One region of the Planococcus versutus genome, then DNA from elsewhere that is predicted to be linked to it. Evidence: riboswitches for the same ligand, from Rfam matches in the RefSeq annotation. Region 1 holds a riboswitch; each other region holds the start of a gene.
What was found. Region 1 has a riboswitch for lysine ahead of dapA (4-hydroxy-tetrahydrodipicolinate synthase). Riboswitches for the same ligand answer to the same signal wherever they lie in the genome.
Positions count from the first base shown of each region.

Region 1 (8,332 bases):
CGTCAATGCCTGATTGCTTCAAGAACACTTGGTATGGCATTTGACCTTCATAAATGGTGTAAAGCGGCACACCTTGTGTCAAAAGCTGAAGTTGATTGGTCACTGAACTAAGCGCAATTTTGTTTTCTTGCAGCGCCTGTTGATTTGGCACATATTCAATCGCTGGAACCGGGTCGCCTAAATTATCCGTAACAATCGTAGCGCCTTCTGCCAACAATTGCTCTTTTAATCCATCGCGAATAGACGCCAATTCTTCAATATCTTCACCTGTAATATCCACTGTAACTGGAGCTCCTACAGGTGGCCCTTGTACAATCGTATCCAAGAAAATTTCGGCTTCTGGGAAACGTTCGCGCAACTCGGGCTGCCATTTATCGATAAAGTCCGAAGCAGTTGTTTGTTCACGGTCAATACGGAATACCACTTGACCGGTGTTGCCCCCTGTGTTGTTCATTGAAGAAGCAAACAAGTTTGGCAATCCTTCACCTGAAAAGATTGAAATTTCAGCAATGTCGTCATCTTCAGATTTGACTTCTTCTATCAAACTAGCAAGAAATTCATCCGTATTTTCAATCGTCGTACCTTCTGCAAGGCGGACGTTCATCGTTACTTCTTCACGGTCAGCTGCTGGGAAAAATTCAAAAGGCGTAAAGAGCGCAAGAGATAATAATCCTGTCGCGATTAACAAGCCTCCGACTCCAACAAGTAAAGGACGTTTTAATACACCACTCAACACTTTATTCGAATAAAACAACGCAATTTTCTCGAGTGGTTTCCCTAAGAATCCAGGAGTATCTGAAATTTTCTTTGCTCTTCGTTTCGTTTTCAAATATTGCATCATGGGGACAAGTGTAATAGACAGCACTGTTGAAGCTAATATCGTCGTAATTAAAATACTGGGCAAGGCCTTGATAAACGCGCCATTGCCACCTGATAGCAATAACAATGGAGAGAATGTCACGACAATCGCCAAACTAGAAGAAATAATCGATGGGTATACTTCACGCACGCCAGTAATCGCTCCATCGCGAGCGGAATCCCCTAGCTTGTAACGCCGCTGAATATTATCGTTAACGACAATACTGTCATCGACTAAAATACCGATGGCAATAATGAGACCAATCACTGAGATTTGGTTCAAGTCAACGCCTAACCAAGGAATCGGAATCATTCCGATGAGTACAGAAGCTAATACAGTCAACGCGACTGCAAAAGATCCGAACAGCGTTAATCCAGCTGTCGTGACGATCAAAACAGCTAAGACAGCGATGGCCAATGAAACGTATAAACTGTCGAAGATTTGATTCACATTATCCGCTTGAGATTCGTATTTCTCAGCTTGAACGCCAGTTGGAAGATCGGTTGCAAATTCTTCAATAACTTTAGAGACCTTGTCATCTACAGAAGGAACATCTTGTGCTGTTTGCAAAAAGACGGTATACGAAATGGCGTCTTCGCCTTCAAACGTCACAATATCTTCCGTTTCTTGATCTATCGTCTCGATCGTCGCAACATCTTCAAGTGGTACTGCCGCTGCTCCTACTTGCAGTTCTTTTAGTTTGTCGATGCCTTGACCTTGTTGCACAGTTAGGCTCACTTGCTCGTTGCCATTATCATGTGTTCCAAGTGACAATGGCTGATTTGCTTGTTGAAGCGATTGGAACACTTCAAACGGCTGAAGCCCATTAGCGGCCAGTTCTTCACTATCGAGTTCAATCAGAACTTGCTGTGAGTTTAAACCTTTAACCGTTGTTCCAGCAACTCCAGAAACAGCTTCTACTTCTTCAGAAAGCGTAGCTAACGCATCTTCCATACTTGCCAGTTCTTCTTTGTCTCCGTAGAACATATACGACACTAAAGGAAAAGTTAAATCTAGTTTTTCCACTGTTGTTTCTGATGCGTTGTCTGGAAATCCTGAAGCTGCATTTCCGGCCTGCTGCTGAATGCTATTGATCAATTCATCTGGATTTTCACCATCTTCTATTTCTAACGTGATGATAGAAGCAGAATTAGCAGAAACAGATTGCAGTGAAGCAATGCCGTTTACCTTTTGGATTTCATTTTCCAGTGGATTGGTTATGGACGTCTCTACTTCTTCAGGTCCTGCACCTGGCAAGATTGTTGAAACTAATACGAGGCTTGGAGGTGTTTCTGGAATTTCACGTTGAGGTAATGTGAGAAAGACATATGCTCCAACGATTGACAGAATTAAAATTAAAAATATGAATAACTTGCTTCGATCTAATATATATTTCATCAGTTAGCCTCCTCTGCATTTTTTGTATAACTATTGTATAACTATGCATTTAAAAACACTAGTAAAAAGCTCCAAAAAACCAGATGACGCGCTCATCTGCAAAAAGTATTTTCTCCACTAAAAAAAGACAGCTTTAGTAGCTGTCTCAAATTCACGGTTAAAGATTTTGGAAAAACAAACGAATTACGTCAATTCCTCCAATGATGTTACCAGCTGCAGTTCCTAGATTTGTCAAAACCACTACGAGTAGTACGCGTGTAACTTTATTGTCCCAAAATCCTTTAAGAGTAAACACATCTTTCGACAATGTTTGGAAATCCCCCACATTCGGACGACGAACATATGCTTGTGCTAGTCCAGAAAACCACCCAGCGGCTAAAAGAGGATGAAGGGCACCAATAGGGCCACCGACAAATGCGGTCAAAATCGCTAATGGATGGCCAAAAGCAATCGCCGCTCCGATTGCACCAAGACATGCAGTCCACAAAATCCAACTAATGGTTTGATCGATACCGGCCGCAGGGTTATTCATAAACGTAATCGCAATCATCACGACTAACGCTACAGGTATTGCCCAACCAATAATCTTCGGCCACTTTGACTTTGGCGGCACTTCTGATAATTTTACTAAATCGTGCTCATTATGAACTTCTTTAATAATACCTGGCACATGAGCTGCGCCAAGAACAGCGACAATTTTTTTACCAGGCGCTTCTTTTATTTTTTGTGCTAGATACTGATCGCGCTCATCAATAAGCGGTGTTTTTAGTTTTGGAAAAGCTTTCGTAAAGTCATCCATTACCGCGTTCAATGTATCTTGCGACTTCATCTTCTCCAAATCTTCTTCTGAAATGGTTTCTTTACTGAAAATACTGAAGAACACAGACGTCAATAACTGTGCTTTACCCATAAAACCGATATTGCCCCAAATACGCGAAAACGTAACTTGAATATTGCGATCTGCTAGCACCAGCTCTGCTCCTATTTCTTCAGCGGATGCTATGCCTTGAATCATTTCTTGCCCAGGTTTAATACCAAACTGGTCTGCAAGTCGATTTTGAAAAGAAGAAATAGCCAAGTTCATTAACAATAAGCTTGCTTTTTTATCTTTAATCACTTGGAAAATGTCGGTTTCTTTCCATTTGCTGTCTTGCGTTACTGATTCAAATCGTTGCGCATCTAATTCAATGCAAACAGCATCTGGCTGTTCTGCTTCAATAACTGCTTTAACCTGTTCTGCACTGGCTTTAGAAACATGTGCCGTGCCGATGAGGATCAATTCTTTTTCACCATATTCTATACGTGTGATATTGTCATCCATCCTACTGTACTTCCTTTATAGAACTTTATTTCTTTTCATGCATATGAAAAGACTGTCTATTTTATATAATGAATCACATCAGCAAAAATATCAATGCTGCACCCTTTTATTTACATGCTAAAAGTGATTTCTACTTTAGGTAACATCACAAATCAGTCGCATTAAAGGTATCGCCTTCTTTTAAATTACCGGACTTAAACCCTTTTTTAAACCATCTTTGGCGTTGTTCGGAACTACCGTGTGTAAAACTCTCAGGTACGACGTAACCACGGGACCGCTGTTGAATGGTGTCGTCTCCTACCGCACTTGCTGCAGTCAATGCTTCTTCTAAGTCACCTTCTTCTAAATAACCCATACCTTGTGCATGGTGGGCCCAAACACCAGATAAATAATCGGCTTGCAGTTCTAAGCGCACTTGCACTTTATTGTACTCTTCTTCGCTCAATTGATTGCGTAGCGGCTGTACTTTTTCCATTACACCCAGTAAATTTTGGACATGGTGTCCGACTTCGTGTGCCACGACATAGGCCATAGCGAAATCACCTGGCGCTTGAAATTGCGTTTGTAATTCTGTGTAAAAACTCAAATCGATATACAGTTTGTAATCACCTGGACAATAAAATGGACCAACTGATGCACCTGCTGTTCCACAGGCAGATTCAACACTGTTGGTATACAAAACCAGTGTCGGCTCTACATATTCCATGCCTTCTTCTGCAAACACTCTTGTCCATACTTGTTCTGTGTCTGCCAGAACAACTGAGACAAATTCAGCCAGTTCTTCTTCCTCAGGTGTCGTATTGTACGGTTGGTTTGAAGTGGTTCCTGGTGATCCACCTAATTGATCTAAAATGATGCCTGGATCGCCCCCTAAAAATGCTACCAGCAAGACAATTAAAATACCTCCGATGCCGCCACCTGCAACAATCGCGCCACCCTTGCCTCGTCGATCTTCAACGTTTCTACTCGCTTTTCTGCCTTTCCACTCCATAAAAGTCGCCTCGCTTCGAAAATATTTTAATATCATCATACCCTTTGTTACCGCTATGCTAATCCATTTTAGACAACTGATAAACTAAAAATCGTTCGCGTGGCTCTTTGTAAAAATCAGGAAGTGGAATTTCATTGATCAATTGAAAAGTCGTTCGCGTTTCCAAATAATCGCGATACTCTTGTGAAGCAAAAAACAATATTACGTTGATTGTTCGTGGCGCTTTTTCAGCAGAACGTAAAATCTGATTTAGAAATGCGATAAATACCTGGACAGAAAAAGGGTTAAAAAAATAAAAAACGTTATCTTGCTTTGCTATCGGGTATTGCTGTGCCAGTCCATTGTAAAAAGCAATACTCGTTTCAGCATCTTTATGTTTTTGGATATAACGCTTTTTATTTTCCAGAGCTTCTGCATAAAAAAGGGCATTCATTTCGATTCCTGTACTCCTTACTCCAAATAAATGATGAACGTAAAAATTCAACCTTCCTTTGCCACAACCGACGTCTACAAACTGGTCTCCTGTTGACAACGTGTACTGCTGAAACAGTATATCTAATAGTTTGTAAGGCGTTGGTTCGTAACGGTTGTGATGCAAAGAATCTGTAAATCCTTGTTGGTTTCCTACTGTGATAATGTTAAGTTTTTGTTCGTCATTCTGTTCATCCATTTTATTCACCTTCTTCTACCCCATTTTACTTTTCGTATCTTGCAATTGATAGAACAATTTGTTATAGTACAGCTAATTCAATATTTCTTGCTCTTGTTTTACAGGAGTAGGATAGAGGCGCAAAAACCATCAGTACGCAAAACGAGGAGTAGGAGATCCGTTGACGTTTGCCAAAAGGGGGATTTGCCGAAGTGACGGAAATCTCACATTTCTGTTCACTGGGTCTGCATTCAATAAGTGCAGGACTGTCATATAGGAAACTATATGGAGGGCTATCTGATGCACAGAAACGAATCATAAACATTGTTTCTATTGCAGCAACAGGCTCCCTGTTGCTGCTTTTTTGTTTATTCGTAACTGCTCCCTCACCTCTAAGCTACGAAAAAAATTAGAAAAGGGTGTGCTTTTTATGAACTTCGGCCAACTTATCACAGCAATGGTAACACCGTTCGACCATCAAGGAGAAATCGATTTCCAGGCAACTGCACAACTGATTGAACATTTAATCAGCCATGGTTCTGACGGTCTTGTTGTGGCAGGAACAACAGGGGAATCACCAACTTTATCGATAGAAGAAAAAGTATCATTGTTCCAGTTTGCTGTCACCACTGTAGCTGGACGAATTCCGGTCATCGCAGGAACCGGTTCGAACAATACGCGTTCATCGATTTCATTGACTCAACAAGCAGAACAAGCAGGTGTAGACGGCATTATGCTCGTTACACCTTACTACAATAAGCCTTCACAAGAAGGCATGTTCCAGCATTTTCAAGCCATTGCCCAGTCTACGCATTTACCCATTATGCTGTACAATATTCCAGGACGCAGCGTTGTCAATTTGCTTCCAGAAACCGTTATCCGTTTATCTCAGATCAACAATATTGTTTCCATCAAAGAAGCAAGCGGTGATCTAGATGCAGCTTCAGAAATTATTGAACACACATCTGAAGCTTTTTCTGTCTACAGTGGCGATGACAGTCTAACTTTGCCAATGCTATCTATTGGTGGTACAGGTGTTGTTTCAGTCTCTGCACATATTATCGGCAAGGAAATGCAAGACATGATTACAAACTATAAAACAGGTAACGTAAAAACAGCAGCGTCGATTCATAGACGATTGTTGCCAACAATGCACGCAATGTTCGCTGCGCCAAATCCGTCTCCGGTTAAAGCAGCACTCCATATTATAGGTGTTCCGACTGGTGGCGTCCGCTTACCAATGATTTCACTAACCGACAGAGAAACGCTGACATTACGCAAGTCTTTGCCAAACTTACAGTCTGAAGCAGTGACAAATTGAATACATTAAAAAAACGCTGAAGCCCAGGGGGATCCAGCGTTTTTTTAGTTAAGCAATATTCAGTTTGAATATCACAGCTATTGTTAACAGATTTTCATTCATTGCCAAAGACACAATTTCTTCCATTGGCTTTTGCGTTGTATAGAAAACTGTCAGCTCTGGATAGCAAACTTCCTACTTCGTCTCCAGATGCATAAACCGCGACACCGATACTTACCGTAATAGGTACATGCATCCAGTCAGCAACTTCTATGTGCTTACATAAGGAGTCAGCCATAGCTAAGCCTTCTTCAATTCCTGAGTCTGGCATCACGACGACAAATTCCTCTCCTCCGAGACGCGCTACAATGCCTATCGTTCCAACTTCCATTTCTAAATGCTGTGCTAATTCTTGCAATACTGTATCACCTATTTGGTGACCATATGTATCATTGACTTGCTTAAAGTAATCGATATCCAACATTAAAAGAGCCACTTTCCGACCATTTTGCGCCTGCAGTAACAAGTCATGAAGTCGCTCTTCTAAATAGCGACGGTTTTTCAAACCCGTTAACGAATCCGTGACGGACAATTGTTGAAGTGTCGAGTTCAGATCAATCAGTTGTTGCTGTTTGTTTTCTACTTCGCTCATTAAATGTTGCAGTTTCTCGTATGCTTCTACCGTTTCACGATTGATCTTTTCTGCATTACGCTTGGCTAACAAGAGTTCTTTTTCGTATTCACCACGAACACTCATCTGGATCAATGCACATTCGTACACTCCATTTTGCTCTACTGCATTCATCAAGACTGGCATATGTCCTGCCGCACTTTTCAAGGTCAAAAACATTTCATTTACAGTGCCGTGCATTTTAATAGCAGGAGTAAAGTACGTTTGGAAATACATCCGAGAAGCGATCGTCAGTAAATCATGAATATGTTGTGGATTTTTTACGCTTGTCAAATTCCGCAACGTGCTATTCATTTCAACGACACGCAGTTCCTCGTCCAGAACCAAATAACCACAAGGAGCTCTATCGAGTTGCTGTTCCACGATTTTCACTCCTCTATTCTGCTAAATACGCCTTAATGCGTTTTACCGTTTCCTCTGAATCACTCAAATGTGGATTGTGTCCCATTGCTTCCATTACAACCAATTGACTACCTGATATATGATCGCGGAGATATTGACCAATTTCTAATGGTACAATGGCATCAAATTTTGGCTGAAGAATCAACGTAGGGATTGTAACTTTATCTAATTGGTCACGAAGATCTGAAGTGAATGTTACTTCAGCGAATTGACGAGCAATCGTCGGGTCATTTGAACACAGCAATTGTTCAAAATCTGCAGCCAATTCAGGACGTTCTTCGTTTTGCATGACGACAGGTGCCAAATACTTCGCCCATTCTTTATAGTTTATTTCCATCATGTCTAATAATTCATCGATATCAGATTGTTCAAATCCGCCACTGTAGCCAGGTTCGTTCATATAATAAGGAGATGGTCCAATCATAATCATTTTCTCCATCACTTCTGGACGTTCAATTGAAGCGAGCATCCCAATCATAGCGCTGACAGAGTGACCGACAAATAGTACTTGCTCTAGTTCTAACGCATCGCAAACTTCTAGGAGATCTTGTTTGTACCCATCTAATGTGCTGTAGCGCTCGGTCGAATAAGCTGTTTTATCGCTTTTCCCTGAGCCAACATAGTCGAATGTAACAATTCGATAATCTGTTGCAAATTCGATAATCGTATTGTTCCATACTTGCTGATCGCAGCCAAAACCATGACCAAATACGATGGTTTT
Region 1 is NZ_CP016540.2:2,963,828-2,972,159, forward strand. It holds gene I858_RS14935 (efflux RND transporter permease subunit) at 1-2,257, opposite strand, end outside; gene I858_RS14940 (TraB/GumN family protein) at 2,415-3,578, opposite strand; gene ypfJ (KPN_02809 family neutral zinc metallopeptidase) at 3,724-4,569, opposite strand; gene I858_RS14950 (class I SAM-dependent methyltransferase) at 4,628-5,239, opposite strand; lysine riboswitch at 5,344-5,522, shown strand; gene dapA (4-hydroxy-tetrahydrodipicolinate synthase) at 5,649-6,539, shown strand; gene I858_RS14960 (GGDEF domain-containing protein) at 6,634-7,572, opposite strand; gene I858_RS14965 (alpha/beta fold hydrolase) at 7,586-8,332, opposite strand, start outside.

Region 2 (8,332 bases), 1.4 Mb from region 1:
TCAGTTAACGTAAAAAGAATTGTATGTTTTATTGCTCTAATTGTTTCTATAAAAACAGCGAAATCGCTATTTTCTATGTCGTCTCCTATCTAGTTAATCTGAATGAGAATCTAATTCCTTTCCAAATGTATCATAAAGCTTATCCGCTCACAAGTTTCCATATTACTCCAACACAAAAAAGCCCGGAAACTTTTTGTTTCCGGGCTTTTTTTTAAATGTTATTTGCAGCGTCTCTTGCTTTATTCTTTTTGCTACTCATGACAGCGTGCATAATGCTAGCTGCTAAGCCGCCCCAAATAATAACGATACCAATAATCATAACTACAATTGAGCCTGTAGACATATTATGCTCCTCCTTTTAATTGCGCTCGTCATACTCTCCCTGTTCTTTATGCCATTTTGCAGCAGAGAACAGAATACCAAAGATGATTGCGGCTGCAGCTACTGCTACACCACCTGAGAGAGTAAACATGTTCGAATACCCTTCGTAGTTTCCAGTTTCAGTTTCAAACTCTTGCAAAATATTCAACTTCAGTAGACCGAACATCATATAACCTAATACGATTGGTGTGATGATGCCAAGGCTGAATTTCCACCAACCACCTAGTTGAATATCTGAAATTTCATTGGCGTGAGCTTTAAGTGTATCTGCTTTACGGAATACCCAAACGATTAGTACGACTTCTACTAGACCAATTGCTGCAACACCAAATTGGTTGATAAAGTAATCTGCAAGGTCTAAGAAGAACAAACCGCCTTGAGTTGCAAACAAGATCGAAATCAAAGCGGCTGCACCGCCACCAAAAACAACTGATTTCACACGGGAAATTCCAAATTTCTCAGAAAACCCAGCGACATACGTTTCAGTAATTGACATTAAAGATGTCAATCCAGCGAGTGTTAACGATAAGAAGAACAATGCGCCGAACAATCCGTTGAACCCTGGGAATTCATTGATAATTTGTGGGAATACCACAAATGCCAATCCAACGCCTGCTGTAGCCACTTCACTCACTTCAACACCTTGCTGTGATGCCATAAAACCAAGTGCTGCGAAAACACCGATACCCGCTAATAACTCAAAGCTTGAGTTAGCGAATCCTGTGATAAAAGCATTATTTGTAATATCCGACTTTTTCGGAAGATAACTTGAATAGGTGATCATAATGGCAAATGCAACAGATAAACTAAAGAATATATGTCCGTAAGCTGCAACCCAAACTGACGGATCCATAATGGCTCCAAAATCAGGTTGGAAAAATGCTTCCAAACCTACTAATGCTCCATCTAATGTTACAGCACGAATTACGACTGCTAAGAAAATAACAACTAGTGTTGGGATAAAAATCCGGTTAGCCAGTTCAATTCCTTTTTTAACTCCAGCAAGTAAAATTCCGAGTGTAATGACCCAGACTAGTACTAAAGGAATAAAGACGCCCCAAACAATTCCACCTGTTTGTCCTGGACTCACTGTAAGTTGTAAAAATTCATTGAATAAGAAATCTTGTGTATCTTCGCCCCATGCCTGATTGAAAGAAAAAATAGTATAGCGCATTGCCCAAGCGATAATAACGGCATAATACACAGAGATAACAAAAGACACAAATACTGCCCACCAACCAAGCCATTCTAATTTTTTACCACCCATTCTGAAAAATGATAATGGTGCAGATCCTCGGTACTTATGGCCGATGGTAAATTCTAAAATTAAAATTGGTATACCAGCCGTTAGTAGAGCAAATAAATATGGTATGAAAAAGGCACCCCCACCATTTTCAAAGGCAACATATGGAAAACGCCAAATGTTACCAAGACCTACTGCAGAGCCGACGGCTGCCATGATAAAGCCGGCACGTGTACCCCATTGCGAACGTTCCATCTCTCTTCCCCCTTTGTTTTCCCATTCTTTTTACATAAAAATAGGAATTTTGAATGTATTCAGATTATTTGTTAATCTAAAATTAGTATACCGAGAGCCTGCTTTAATGTAAAGATAATTTCAAAAGATAATTCAAAAAACTATTGCTACAAAAGTAAAAAGGCAAAGAAGGAGCTTCTCTGCCAGGTTTCTATTAATTATTTTGTTGTTTTTCAATAATAGTTGTTCGTTGTGACCAAACTATAAATAGTACTGCTAGTACTACTAAGACGACAACTAATGAAATGACTAATGATCCTGTAAAACCTATGACTAAATACCCTATCGCCGCAATACCGGCAGCAGTCAATGCATATGGAATTTGTGTCAACACGTGATCCATGTGATTACTTCCTGCCCCTGTCGAAGACAAAATAGTGGTGTCAGAAATAGGTGAACAATGGTCTCCAAATACTGCACCTGCTAAAACAGCTGATAATGCCGGTAATAATAGTGAAGGATCTGCTTCGATCATGATTGTTCCAGCAATCGGTAACAAAATACCAAATGAGCCCCATGAGGTTCCTGTAGAAAAAGCCATAACACCAGCAAGAATAAATAACAGCACGGGTAACACAGCAGTCGGAATATTCCCATCAGATACGACACCTGCTAAATAAGCACCTGTTTCTAGTAAGCCAATCAATGATGTTAGCGACCAAGCAAAAATTAAAATCAAGACTGCGCCCATCATAGATTTGATGCCGGCCCAAATACCTTTTCCTACCCAGCCCATAGTCGCTGTTTTGTTTTTATTCATTTGCATCATATACAAAACAATTGATGTCAGAGCACCTAATAATCCACCTGTCACTAGCGAAGCAGGGACATCTGTGTTTTCAAAAATCAGCCAGATGTCAAAAACTTGATCAGCATTTTGATAACCTGTCCAAATCATGGCTGTAATTGTACCCACAATCAGTAGTAGAATCGGCAACAACAAATCTCTAACATGTCCGTGTGAATGTGTTGGAAACTCTTCTTTCATTTCACCAGGAATGGTTTTATTTGAGTCAAAAAGCTGACCTTTTGTAATTGCTAGTACTTCGTGTTTTTTCATTTCACCGAAATCGACATCACGGACAGCAACAAAAAAGACGATTGCGAGTGATGCTACTACATAGAAGTTCATGGGCGCCATCCATAGAAATGCTTCAAGTGCAGAATATTCAACGAATTTTTGACCTGCTAAAATGGTTGCAATGATGCCAATAATGGCGGCACCCCAGCTTGATACGGGAGAAATCACACAAACCGGTGCAGCTGTCGAATCAATAAAATAAGCAAGCTTTGCACGCGATACTTTGTATTTGTCTGTTATCGGACGTGCCACTTGTCCAACTGCTAGTGCATTAAAATAGTCGTCAATGAAAATTACCATCCCGAGTACGACAGTTAAAATCTTAGCTCCTCTTCGAGATTTGATGTGTTGAGAAGCCCATTCTGCAAAAGCATGACTGCCCCCTGATAAACTAACAAATGCTGTAATAATGCCCAGCAATAAAAGAAAAAGAATAATAAAAACGTTGTAAGCGTTGAATCCATCAGCCCAAAAAATAATTGCAAATGATGTATAGACTTCTTGCAGCGCATCAAGCGGTGCAAACCAAGTTAAAATAATGGCAGCAGCTACAATACCTGCACCGAGAGACAATAAGACACGGCGTGTTAATAGCACCATGACGATTGCAATAATTGGTGGTAAAATCGAATAAATTGTGTTCTCCATAAAAGCTCCTCCTCATTTTTGATGGGTGAAAAATGAGACAAAAAAGCTGACCTCTCCAGTTGGATAAAGTCAGCCTTCTACAATTCGTCTGTGCGCTAAAACATCAAACAACCCTGTAGCTCTCCATTTAAGCTGTTACTTAAATGACAGTGACATTCTTTTTCAGAATGACCCCAATTCGTTTTCTTAGACCACAGAAAATGAACTTCGGCAAAACTTCCTTTCAGATGTGTTCAACGCGGTCAAACTCGCACACCTTACTGATTAGTCTTGCAGCCTCTACCCATCAATATCTAATTCTTTACTAGCATAGCCTAAAATAACTCTAAAATCAACAGCCTATATATCTTGAATAATCTATCTATTTAACAGCTTTGCTATAAAAAAATTGACTGAATACATCACGAAGAAATTCTGGCATAAAATATGTTTTTGATGCTCTCTTTAAACTAGGGAAAAAATAACCGAATGTTAGCATATCCAACGTTATTAGTCGATACGTGTGGTCAGCTACAGCAAGTTGTTCATTGATATAAAACCGATGATCCACAATTTTCATATTTAAATGAATCATCTTACCAAATACTACTCCTCTAAAACCCATCCCTTTTAGTTCAAGTTGTGGCCATTCTGAATTTAAAGATTGCAAGTAAATTTCTTTTAACTCCGCACCACTCAACTCAATTAAACAGGGATTGATCGGATGAGGCAACATTTTGTGAAAATCATAGCGTGTCATAGCTCCTTGTTGCATATCTTCCATAAAAATCCCTGCATTGAATAACGCACAATCTGCTTCTGAAAAATCTATTAGCGCTTGACCAAATAAAGTCGCAAGCGTAGAATCTTTAAACCATTCCGCTTTTAATGTTTTGTCACTAGTAAAAATCAACTCGTTCATTTGTAGTTTGCCTTGTTCAACTAGCCACTCATCAAACCTATATTCGATCTCAGGTAATTGAGAAACTTCAACCAACTGTGCAGAGGATTTTCCGAAAACAGTGTCTACAGTTATGTGACCAATAAACATCCCAAATTTCCCAGCAGCACCAAGCAATGTATCGTCTTGCCATTTTCCTTCATGGAAAACATGATGTGTATGAGCCCCTAGAATAATATCAATATCTGGACAAAGTGTTGCCAATAACTCGTCTTCTTTAATGCCTAAATGTGACAAGCAAATAATCAAATCCGTCTTATTTTTTATTTGATCTACCGCTTCAACAATCGATTCTTTCGCATTCGTAACTTGCCAACCTAGCTTGCGATAAAATGGTGTAAACTCTGCTGTAGCTCCTACTAACCCAATACGCTTGCCACTCGCTGTAAGAAAGATATGATAAGGTTCTGCCCAATCTGGTCGCTGTCCTTGCAAATCGAACAAATTCGACACCACTACGTTAAAGTCAGCTTGCACATACAATTCAGTTAGCTCATCTTTTGACAATGTAATGCCTTCGTTGTTGCCAATCGTCACAGCATCGTATTGTGCTTCATTTAACAATTGGACATTTCCTTTTCCAGCTGTCCCTTCTGAAAATGGATGAGAACGATCAACATGATCACCGATATCTAAAATCAGACAGACGTCACCTTCTTCTTCATGCCATCTTTTATGCTCTGCTAAAAACGCTTTAATACGCGGCCAGTTTGTAAAGTGACTGTGTACATCATTAGTATGATAAATATGAATGGTTTCGCTCATGAAAACACCTCTTTAAAGACTCAGTATTCCTTCGTAAATCGAACGTACTCCTAATACCAAAAGCACAATTCGCAAAATTGTTACCAGCATTTCTGAATTGAGACGCTTATTTAATTTAGCACCTATTTGCGCTCCAATATATGCTCCAGGTACTACAGCTACTGTATAAATCCATGGCACATTTCCTAAAGAAATGTGCGTAACTGAGTTAACTAACGCAGAGAGAAAAACCATAAACATTGATGTTCCAACTGCCACATGGGGTGGAAATAAGAACAATAAAATCATCGCTGGTACAATGATCGATCCGCCCCCTATGCCAAATAACCCTGAAGCAAATCCAACAAAAAATGTTAGCAATAAAGCAAACCAAATCGGATAACCATAGACGTATTGCTTATTTTCTTTGTCTACAAACGTCGTTTTGCGTCCGTTATCCACAAACCAGTGCACTGCCTTGAGATGATCACGCATCAGCAAAAGCAATGATAGAAAAACAAGGAGAATCCCAAAATATAAATTAAATGAAGGCAAATCCAAATTTTTATTAACAAAAGCACCGATAATTGTCCCCGGTGCACTTCCTACAAAGAATATAAGTCCACTTTTATAATCGACAGTCCGGACTTTCATATAAGCTAAAGTAGAAGAAAGGCCAGTAAAAATCATCATAATAACAGATAATCCCACAATTTTTTGAGGTGAAAGCTCGGGGAAAAATGCAAAACTGGTTCCAAGAAAAAGCATAGCTGGGACTAATATGACTCCTCCCCCTAAACCTATTAAAGCACCCATGATGCCAGACATCACGCCAACAAGGGCCATAATGACAAAAACCATTAAAATCCTCCTTCAAATAAATCCAACTGCTTTGGCGAAAGTCCATCAAATGATAACTTATTCATTTGCTGAAACTGCTTAGCATTTCTTGCTGCATGCCCACCCGAATTATTATTAAAAACAACATAGATGTTCTCAGTAGTGCCGGCCATAGAGTTTACAGCTTGACTAATTTCATCGAGTTCTTCTTTCGTATAGTCATATAAGTAACGAACTTCTCGCCAGTTTTGTGCTTGTCCGGGATTTAACCAACCGTGGACGTTACGTCCATGAATGCGGAATAGAACTTTGTGTTGATTAGAAGAAATCGGTACGAGTGGAATCGAACCGTCTCCTGCTTGTGGTTCGTCACAAACCGAATGAATCAAATTGTTGTCACGCAAAAAACGCAAAGTTTTTTCACGCATATCTCCAGCATACCAAGATTGGTGACGAAACTCGATAGCCAACTCGAATTCTGTTAGCCTCCCCGTAATATCGCGGAGCTGATCTACATTTTCTTTCTGACAATCAAACCACGGAGGAAATTGCAACAATACCATCGCGAGCTTGCCTTCTTCTTTTAAAGGTTGTACTGATTTACAAAACGCCTCAAACATATCCTCACGTGTCTCAAATGGGTTTTCACCACGTAAGTGACCTGTCATTCCTTGATAGGCTTTAACCACAAATTGAAACTGTGAAGGCGTTTCACTTATCCACTTTCGAATATTTCGTTCTGGTTGAATCGCGTAAAAAGATGAATCCAATTCAACAATCGGAAAGTGAGCACTGTAATCAGCTAACTTTTCTGTTTTTTTTGAGCCTGGGCTATAGACATCCGGATGATCTCCCCAACCCGTTAATCCTACATAGATCATTGTCCCGCCTCCATTACTCTTTATTATTTTATGATAACATAGAAAAAATAGAACGTCTTTTTTAAAGAAAAAATCCTCTATAAGTTCCACTACATATAAGTCAAAAAACAATCATTCCTCAGCTAAAAGAGAGGAAGCTACTATAGCTCCTTTTCACTAATTAAAAACTAACTAATAACTAAAAAATAAGCTTTGGCATACGTGTTGTATGCCAAAGCTTATTTGGATTTACTTAAAAAGTCTAATCAGTATTTTAGAATAATCCGCCTAACCCTTTACTCCCGATCATTGATTTTGCAGATTCCATTAGTTCATTTTTTTCTGCTTCATCGATTTGTCCATCGTCGTAAGCTTCTTTTGCTTGTCCCATAATTTCTTTTGCTTGACTTAAGTCTGCATTTTTTAGTTTTTCTTTTAGTGCATCGAATTTCTGGCTCATGTTTAGCATTCCTCCTTATATAATTAACTTCTTTATTACTATACACGTTTAAAATTAAGTTAAACTCATTAAGCATATAAAAAAACCTTTGATATGAGTTATGCCATACCAAAGGTTTTGTGTAAATCATTTTAACCGATTGAGCCTTCCATTTCAAACTTGATTAAACGGTTCATTTCTACCGCATATTCCATTGGAAGTTCTTTTGTAAACGGCTCGATAAAGCCCATTACGATCATTTCTGTTGCTTCTTGTTCAGAAACGCCACGGCTCATCAAGTAGAATAACTGCTCTTCAGATACTTTCGAAACTTTCGCTTCGTGTTCCAAAGAAACGTTATCGTTTAAGATTTCGTTGTATGGAATTGTATCAGAAGTAGACTGGTTGTCCATAATTAATGTATCACATTCAATGTTTGAACGTGCACCGTCCGCTTTACGTCCAAAATGAACGATTCCACGGTATGAAACTTTTCCGCCTTGTTTTGAAATTGATTTCGAAACAATAGAAGAAGAAGTGTTTGGAGCTAAGTGAATCATTTTGGCTCCAGCATCTTGGTGTTGTCCTTTACCAGCAATTGCGATTGACAAAGTCATGCCACGTGCGCCTTCGCCTTTTAAGTAAACCGCTGGGTATTTCATCGTCAATTTCGAACCAATGTTGCCATCAATCCATTCCATTGTCCCGTTTTCGTACACAAATGCACGTTTCGTTACAAGGTTAAAGACGTTATTTGCCCAGTTTTGAATCGTTGTATAGCGGCAATATGCATCTTTTTTCACAATAATTTCAACAACAGCTGAGTGAAGTGAGTTCGTTGTGTAAACAGGAGCTGTACAGC
Region 2 is NZ_CP016540.2:1,107,242-1,115,573, reverse strand. It holds gene I858_RS16925 (methionine/alanine import family NSS transporter small subunit) at 212-343, opposite strand; gene I858_RS05600 (sodium-dependent transporter) at 359-1,879, opposite strand; gene I858_RS05595 (Na+/H+ antiporter NhaC family protein) at 2,073-3,647, opposite strand; lysine riboswitch at 3,756-3,937, opposite strand; gene I858_RS05590 (bifunctional metallophosphatase/5'-nucleotidase) at 4,009-5,352, opposite strand; gene I858_RS05585 (sulfite exporter TauE/SafE family protein) at 5,365-6,192, opposite strand; gene I858_RS05580 (DUF72 domain-containing protein) at 6,192-7,052, opposite strand; gene I858_RS05575 (hypothetical protein) at 7,306-7,491, opposite strand; gene sufB (Fe-S cluster assembly protein SufB) at 7,623-8,332, opposite strand, start outside.
Region 2: it holds a riboswitch for lysine, as region 1 does, so the genes downstream of both, I858_RS05595 (Na+/H+ antiporter NhaC family protein) here and dapA (4-hydroxy-tetrahydrodipicolinate synthase) in region 1, are expected to answer to the same signal.

Region 3 (8,332 bases), 1.6 Mb from region 1:
ACCGGAACTTCAATTAGGTTTAATCCCCGGTTTTGCAGGAACACAGCGTTTGCCAAGATACGTAGGCGCAGCGAAAGCGGCTGAGATGTTGTTAACGAGCGATCCGATTTCTGGAACAGAAGCCGCGCATTATGGGTTGGCTAACCGCGTATTTGCAGAAGAAGAACTTCTTTCGGAAACGCTTTCAATCGCACGTAAGATCGCGAAAAAAAGTCCGGTTTCTGTAAAGGCAGCGATTCAAATGTTGCAATATGCAAAGCCCGCGTCGTATTATGAAGGCGTAAATGCTGAAGCTCAATCTTTTGGAACTGTTTTTGTTTCGGAAGATGCAAAAGAAGGAATCCAGGCATTTCTGGAAAAACGCGAAGCACAATTTAAAGGGAAATAATACTTGGGAGGTTTTCGTTCATGAACATTTATGTATTAGTAAAACGTACGTTTGACACAGAAGAAAAAATCGTAATTTCTGGTGGGCAAATCCAGGAAGACGGAGCAGAATTTATCATTAATCCTTACGATGAATACGCAATTGAAGAAGCTATCACAGTCCGCGATGCACATGGCGGCGAAGTAACAGTTATTACAATCGGTAATGAAGAAGCAGAAAAACAGCTTCGCACAGCACTTGCAATGGGTGCAGACAAAGCCGTATTGATTAATACTGAAGATGATGTTGAAGAAATGGACCAGTTTACTTCTGCATACATACTAGCTGAATATTTGAAAGACAAAGAAGCAGATTTGATTTTGGCTGGTAACGTTGCAATTGATGGTGGATCTGGACAAGTTGGACCGCGTGTGGCTGACTTGCTTGGGATCAACTACGTAACAACAATTACAAGCTTGAGCATCGAAGGCGAAACAGTTACCATCGTTCGCGACATCGAAGGAGATGCGGAAGAATTAGAAACATCGTTACCGCTTCTTGTAACAGCTCAACAAGGCTTAAACGAACCGCGCTATCCATCACTTCCAGGAATTATGAAAGCGAAGAAAAAACCGCTTGAAGAATTGGAATTGGATGATTTAGATATCGAAGAAGAAGACGTAGAAGCGAAAACAGAAACAATCGAAATCTACTTGCCAGAGAAAAAAGCAGCTGGTCGCATTCTTGAAGGTGATCTATCGAACCAAGTAACAGAACTTGTCGGCTTGCTACGCAATGAAGCAAAAGTAATTTAATTTAAAAAAGTGGAATTGTCTGTTTTGACTCTTACGGGCATAAAGTAGATCAGCAAAGCTGGGTTGCCTTATGACCCGAAGAGCTGGGCACTTCTCAATTAACTAAACATGAAGAAACATTCCATATATTTTTCACATCTACTTAGGGGGTAAACAGATTATGGCGAAGAAAGTATTAGTTTTAGGCGAAACGCGCGAAGGTGCTTTACGTAATGTTTCATTTGAAGCCATCGCGGCTGCTAAGAAAATCTCTGGCGGTGGTGAAGTAGTGGCTGTTTTGATCGGAGATACAGTGGCTGAATTTGGAGCTGAACTTGTGGCGTACGGTGCAGATCGTGTCATCACAGTTGAACATCCACATTTGAAATCGTATACATCTGATGGCTATGGTCAAGCATTTATGGCTGTTGTTGAACAAGAAAAACCTGAAGGTCTTGTTTTTGGCCATACGTCAGTTGGCAAAGACTTGGCACCCAAAATCGCTTCTAAATTACAAGCGGGCTTAATTTCAGATGTAACAGACATTGAAGGCGAAGGCGATGATGCTGTCTTTATCCGCCCAATCTTTTCTGGTAAAGCATTTGAGAAAGTAAAACTTAAAGGCGGACTTACTTTTATTACAGTTCGTTCAAACAATATTGCGCCACTTGAAAGAGAAGAACGTTCAGGTGATGTAAGTTCTTTATCTGTTGATATCACGAACTTACGTACCATCATTAAAAATGTTGTTCGCAAATCAACTGAAGGTGTCGATCTCTCAGAAGCGAAAGTGATCGTTGCTGGAGGCCGTGGTGTCAAAAGTACAGAAGGATTCGAACCATTACAAGAATTGGCGAACCTTCTCGGCGGAGCTGTAGGCGCATCACGTGGAGCGTGTGACGCAGATTATTGCGATTACTCACTCCAAATTGGGCAAACAGGTAAAGTGGTAACACCTGATCTTTATATCGCAGCTGGTATTTCTGGAGCCATTCAACATATGGCAGGTATGTCCAACTCGAAAGTCATCGTAGCGATCAACAAAGATCCAGAAGCAAACATCTTCAAAGTAGCAGATTACGGGATCGTTGGAGACTTGTTCGAAGTCATTCCAATGCTGACAGAAGAATTTAAAAAAATTATGTAATTTTTAAAACGGTTAATTGCTGAACTTAAACAGGTGGAGAGAAAAGAAAAAACTCTCTACCTGTTTTTGTGTATGAACTTTAATAGATATATACTAATTTTTTACTTGTGGTGCAAGTGACAAAGTGTAAAGAAGTAGTGCGCTGGTGTAAGCTTTATCAGAATAGCGAACAGTTTGTTGTCCATTTAATACGCGTATTTATGGGAGATCAGAAGAGTAGGCAAAAAAATAGCTAGTGTTTTTATCGCGTGATATACTTCGTATATAGTTTGGTTAATCATAAGGAGGAATTATTCATGGCAATCGTACACGGCACAGATCAGAACTTTTCAGAAGAAGTAGCAGAAGGACTCGTTTTAGTAGATTTTTGGGCAACTTGGTGTGGACCATGTAAAATGATCGCTCCAGTACTAGAAGAGTTAGATGCTGAAATGAGCGATAAAGTTAAAATTGTAAAAGTGGATGTAGACCAAAACCAGGAAACTGCTGGAAACTACGGCATTATGTCAATTCCAACATTGTTATTGTTGAAAGACGGAGAAACAGTTGATAAAGTAGTTGGTTTCCGACCAAAAGAAGCATTAGCTGAATTGGTTGAAAAACACGCATAATTCTTAACCGGGTCCAGTGATGGTGCCCGGTTTTTTAATAGGGTGAGATAAAATGGCAAATGAATTGATTCGACACAAATTGGCGATACTTCCTGATCAACCTGGCTGTTATCTGATGAAAGATCGGCAAAATACTATTATTTATGTCGGCAAGGCAAAAGTGTTAAAAAATCGTGTACGCTCTTATTTCACGGGTAGTCACGATACAAAAACACAACGATTGGTCAATGAGATCGAAGATTTTGAGTATATTATTACTTCTTCAGATAAAGAAGCATTGATTCTTGAATTGAATTTGATCAAGAAGTACGATCCTAAATACAATATTATGTTAAAAGACGATAAAACCTATCCTTACTTAAAAATTACAGGAGAGCGTCATCCAAAGCTAATCACCACAAGACAAGTAAAAAAAGATAAAGGCAAATATTTTGGACCTTATCCAAATGCTTACGCAGCAGCAGAAACAAAAAAACTACTCGACCGTTTGTACCCACTGCGGAAATGTCATACGATGCCTGACCGAGTATGTCTGTATTATCATTTAGGTCAATGTTTAGCACCGTGTGTTAAACCGGTTGAAAAAGAAACCTATCAAGAAATGATCGATGGCATTACGAAGTTTCTAAATGGTGGATTTCGTGAAGTAAAAGTACAGTTGGTTGAAAAAATGTCAGAAGCGGCTGAAAAACTGGAATTTGAACGCGCAAAAGAATATCGTGACCAAATTAATATGATTGAAACTGTCATGGAAAAACAAAAAATGGCGATGAACGATTTTACCAATCGCGATGTTTTTGCTTATGCTGTGGACAAAGGCTGGATGTGCGTGCAAGTCTTTTTTGTCAGACAAGGCAAATTGATAGAGCGAGACGTATCGCTGTTTCCACTTTATCGTGATCCAGAAGAAGAGTTTTTGACTTATCTCGGTCAGTTTTATGAAAAAGCCAATCACGTCAAACCGAGTGAAATTCTAATTCCTGAAGCAGATGATCCTGAAATGTTAAAAGAATGGCTTGGCATTCGCGTACTCGTTCCGCAACGCGGTAAGAAAAAAGAATTAGTGGCTCTTGCCAAGAAAAATGCGGAAGTAGCCATTAAAGAAAAATTCCAATTGTTAGAACGACAAGAAGAACGAACCATTGGTGCTTGTGTGGATTTAGGAGAGGCGATGAACATCGAAACGCCTTTGCGAATTGAAGCATTTGATAACTCGCATATTCAAGGTGCAGATGCAGTTTCTGCGATGATTACGTTTATTGACGGGAAACCGTCTAAAAAAGATTACCGCAAATACAAAACACGCAATGCGTCAAAGCCCGATGATTATGCGGCGATGCGAGAAGTGATTCGTCGCCGGTATTCACGCGTATTAAAAGATGGATTGCCATTGCCTGATTTGATCGTCATCGATGGTGGAAAAGGACAAATGGAATCAGCACGTGAAATTTTAGAAGATGAGCTCGGCTTATCGATTCCAATTGCAGGTCTTGCAAAAGACGCGAAGCACCAAACTTCCCAGTTACTGTACGGTTCACCAATTGAAATTGTGCCACTTAAACGAACGAGTGAAGCGTTTTATTTATTGCAGCGCATTCAAGACGAAGTCCATCGTTTTGTAATTACGTTTCATCGACAGTTACGTGGCAAAAACTCTATTCAATCAGCACTTGATGGTTTAGAAGGAGTGGGTCCAAAACGAAAACAGCAATTGCTGAAACATTTTGGATCAGTTAAAAAAATCAAAGAAGCATCCGTAGAAGAAATGAAAGAAGCAGGAATGCCTGAAGCAATTGCGCAATCGATCGAAAAGCACTTTGCTGAAGAGACGTTGCCAAGCGAATCGTAACATGGTAATGTAAGTAACTAATTAGATCACTTGGAAAAGTGATGATAGAGGCGCGAACATCAATAGTAAGCATTCGGAGATTTGCAGAATCTGTGATGAATGGTGAAAGGGATGATCGCCGAAGTGTGCGTATTTACTGCTGTTGCGTATGCTGGTTCTGCATTTAACAAATGCAGAGCTGTCAGAGTCAATCTCTGGAGGGCTATCTCACATGGGCGTTTTTCGTACATGATGAAAGAGGTAGTTTACCGCGATTGCGGTAAGCTGCCTTTTTTTGTGTTAGCGAAAGTACTAACCAATTTGAGAGCCACACACTGAATACAGGAGTGGATAGAATGAAAACAATCGTTATGAAATTTGGCGGAACATCCGTCGCAACTCCTGAAAAAATTATAGAAGTTGCGAAAAGAGCAATCCGTGAAAAAGAGCAAGGCAAGCGTGTAATCATTGTCGTATCTGCAATGGGCAAAACAACGGACACATTGCTTGGACTTGCAGCAGCCATCTCACAAGAGCCCTCTAAACGTGAAATGGATATGTTGCTCGCTACAGGTGAACAAGTCACAATTTCTTTACTAGCCATGGCTTTTAAAAAGCTAGGATACAAAGCGTTGTCTTTTACTGGCTGGCAAGCAGGAATTGCAACAGAGTCAGTGCCACGCAATGCGCGGATTGAACATATTCACACAGAACGTCTTGAACGTGTGTTAGAAAAAGGGTATTTTTGTGTTGTGGCTGGATTTCAAGGTGTTGATAAAATGGGTAACATTACAACACTAGGTAGAGGAGGATCCGATACAACAGCTGTCGCACTTGCAGCAGCATTAAATGCAGAAAAATGTGAAATATATACAGATGTCAACGGCGTTTACACAGCTGATCCGAGATGTGTGACCGGTGCACGGAAACTACAACAAATTTCTTATGACGAAATGTTAGAGCTCGCGAACTTAGGAGCAGGTGTTTTACATCCAAGAGCTGTTGAATTTGCTAAAAACAATAAAGTACCGTTATCGGTCAGAGCCAGTTATTCTGACGAGCCTGGCACAATCATACAAGAGGTGATCACTGTGGAGAAAAACTTAATCGTCCGTGGCATAGCATTTGAATCCGGAGTTGCACGAGTGACCGTTACATATAAAAAGCCTTTTAACGGATCATTGGCCAATATATTCAATACACTTGCTGAAAACCAAATTGATGTAGACATTATTGTTCAAAGTATTAGCGACGAATTTCCACCATCTGTTTCTTTTTCAATAAGCCAAGACAAGTTAAAAGAAACTCGAAGCGCATTAACAGAGGTACATGAAAAAATGGGTTTTTTATCAATCAATATAGAAGAGAATTTGGCGAAGGTATCAATTGTTGGTTCCGGAATGGTATCCAATCCAGGAGTTGCCGCGCGGATGTTCGATAGTTTAAGAGGGGAAGAAATCCCGGTTAAAATGGTCAGTACGTCTGAAATTAAAATTTCAGTTGTTGTGCCCCAGTCGAATATGGAACAAGCTGCAAATGCTTTGCATAAAGTATACGATTTAGCTGAAGTCCAGTTTTCTAAAGAAATAGTCGTTTCTGCCACAGACTGATGGATAATTTAGAGGATCGTGACAAGATTCACAAAACGTTCAAATTCTCATTCGTAAAAGAATAGTAATGCTTGTGTGTATGCTCTACACGCAATAGCAACCAAAAAGCGATTCTCAATTAGAGAATCGCTTTTTGGCGAATTCTATTAAAACGGTTACATTTTAACGCGTTTAAAGATTGATTTTGCATTTTACTTCCTTTGGAAAGATAGTAACTATCTGTTTTAAAAAGTTGAGTTGCCTTGACGCTCTTAAAGGGTGGGAGTACAATAAATATGTCATATTATTGTATCATGATGGTGTGCGGCTTCATGTGCATTCGGAATTTTTCGCTTGCTTTGATGCTGCCAAACAATGTTTGAGGGGGGTAAAATTTTGGATAACAATCGTGAATTTTTAATGCGCAGGCTGCACTCATTGTTAGGAATTATTCCTATCGGCTTATTCTTAACGCAGCACTTAATCGTTAACCATTTTGCAACACAGGGTGAAGAAGCGTTTAACAAGGCATCTTATTTTTTGGCAAATCTTCCATTCGTTATTTTCCTGGAGATCTTCGTTATTTACCTGCCGATCATGTATCACGCTTTCTATGGTCTATACATAGCGTTTACTGCGAAGAACAATCCTGGACATTATAGCTACTTGCGTAATATTTTATTTGTCGCACAACGCTATACAGGGGTCTTCCTAGTAGTCTTTATCGCTTGGCACGTCTTTGAAACAAGATTCCAAGTCGCGATCGGAGCAGCTGCTGAAGCTGATTTTAACATGATGGCCAACATCTTAGATAATCCGTGGATGATGGCATTTTACATCGCCGGTGTTTTAACAGCAACGTTCCACTTAGCAAACGGACTTTGGTCTTTCCTAGTTACGTGGGGAATTACACAATCCGCATCAGCACAGCGATATACAACTTATTTCACGCTTCTAGTATTTGTTGTATTATCAATCATTGGTATCAGAGCATTGTTTGCATTCGTTTAAGAATGTTTCAATTATTGGTGAACTAAAAGAGGAGTGAACACTAACATGGCGAAGGGCAAAATTACGATCGTCGGTGGCGGACTTGCTGGCTTAATGGCATCAATTAAAGTAGCAGAAGCAGGCGCACCGGTCGATTTATTTTCAATCGTTCCCGTTAAACGGTCCCACTCAGTATGTGCTCAAGGCGGGATTAATGGAGCGGTAAATACAAAAGGTGAAGGGGATTCTACGGATATCCACTTTGATGACACGGTGTATGGTGGCGACTTCTTAGCAAATCAACGCCCTGTAAAAGCAATGGCAGAGGCAGCACCTGGAATTATACGTATGTTCGATCGGATGGGCGTTATGTTTAACCGTACGCCGGAAGGTCTTTTAGATTTCCGACGCTTTGGTGGAACTATGTACCACAGAACAGCGTTTGCTGGTGCAACAACTGGCCAACAATTATTGTATGCATTAGATGAGCAAGTTCGTCGTCACGAAGTGGCCGGACTGATCACGAAATACGAAGGTTGGGAATTCCTTGGTCTTGTTCTTGACGAACAAGGTGTCGGTAAAGGGATCACAGCTCAAAATATGACGACAATGGAAATTAAATCGTTCCGCGCAGATGCTATTATCATGGCAACTGGTGGACCAGGGATTATTTTCGGGAAATCGACGAATTCTGTTATTAATACAGGTTCAGCGGCTTCGATCGTTTATCAACAAGGTGCATACTATGCGAACGGTGAGTTTATTCAAATTCACCCAACGGCAATTCCAGGAGACGATAAACTGCGCTTAATGTCAGAATCGGCTCGTGGAGAAGGCGGACGTATTTGGACATACAAAGACGGCAAGCCTTGGTATTTCCTTGAAGAAAAGTATCCGGCTTTCGGAAATTTAGTTCCGCGTGATATTGCAACACGTGAAATTTTTGACGTATGTGTTAACCAAAAACTCGGCATTAATGGCGAGAATATGGTGTACTTGGATCTTT
Region 3 is NZ_CP016540.2:1,322,109-1,330,440, forward strand. It holds gene I858_RS06715 (enoyl-CoA hydratase) at 1-388, shown strand, start outside; gene I858_RS06720 (electron transfer flavoprotein subunit beta/FixA family protein) at 409-1,182, shown strand; gene I858_RS06725 (electron transfer flavoprotein subunit alpha/FixB family protein) at 1,343-2,308, shown strand; gene trxA (thioredoxin) at 2,605-2,919, shown strand; gene uvrC (excinuclease ABC subunit UvrC) at 2,972-4,768, shown strand; lysine riboswitch at 4,806-4,981, shown strand; gene I858_RS06740 (aspartate kinase) at 5,104-6,357, shown strand; gene I858_RS06745 (succinate dehydrogenase cytochrome b558 subunit) at 6,733-7,347, shown strand; gene sdhA (succinate dehydrogenase flavoprotein subunit) at 7,393-8,332, shown strand, end outside.
Region 3: it holds a riboswitch for lysine, as region 1 does, so the genes downstream of both, I858_RS06740 (aspartate kinase) here and dapA (4-hydroxy-tetrahydrodipicolinate synthase) in region 1, are expected to answer to the same signal.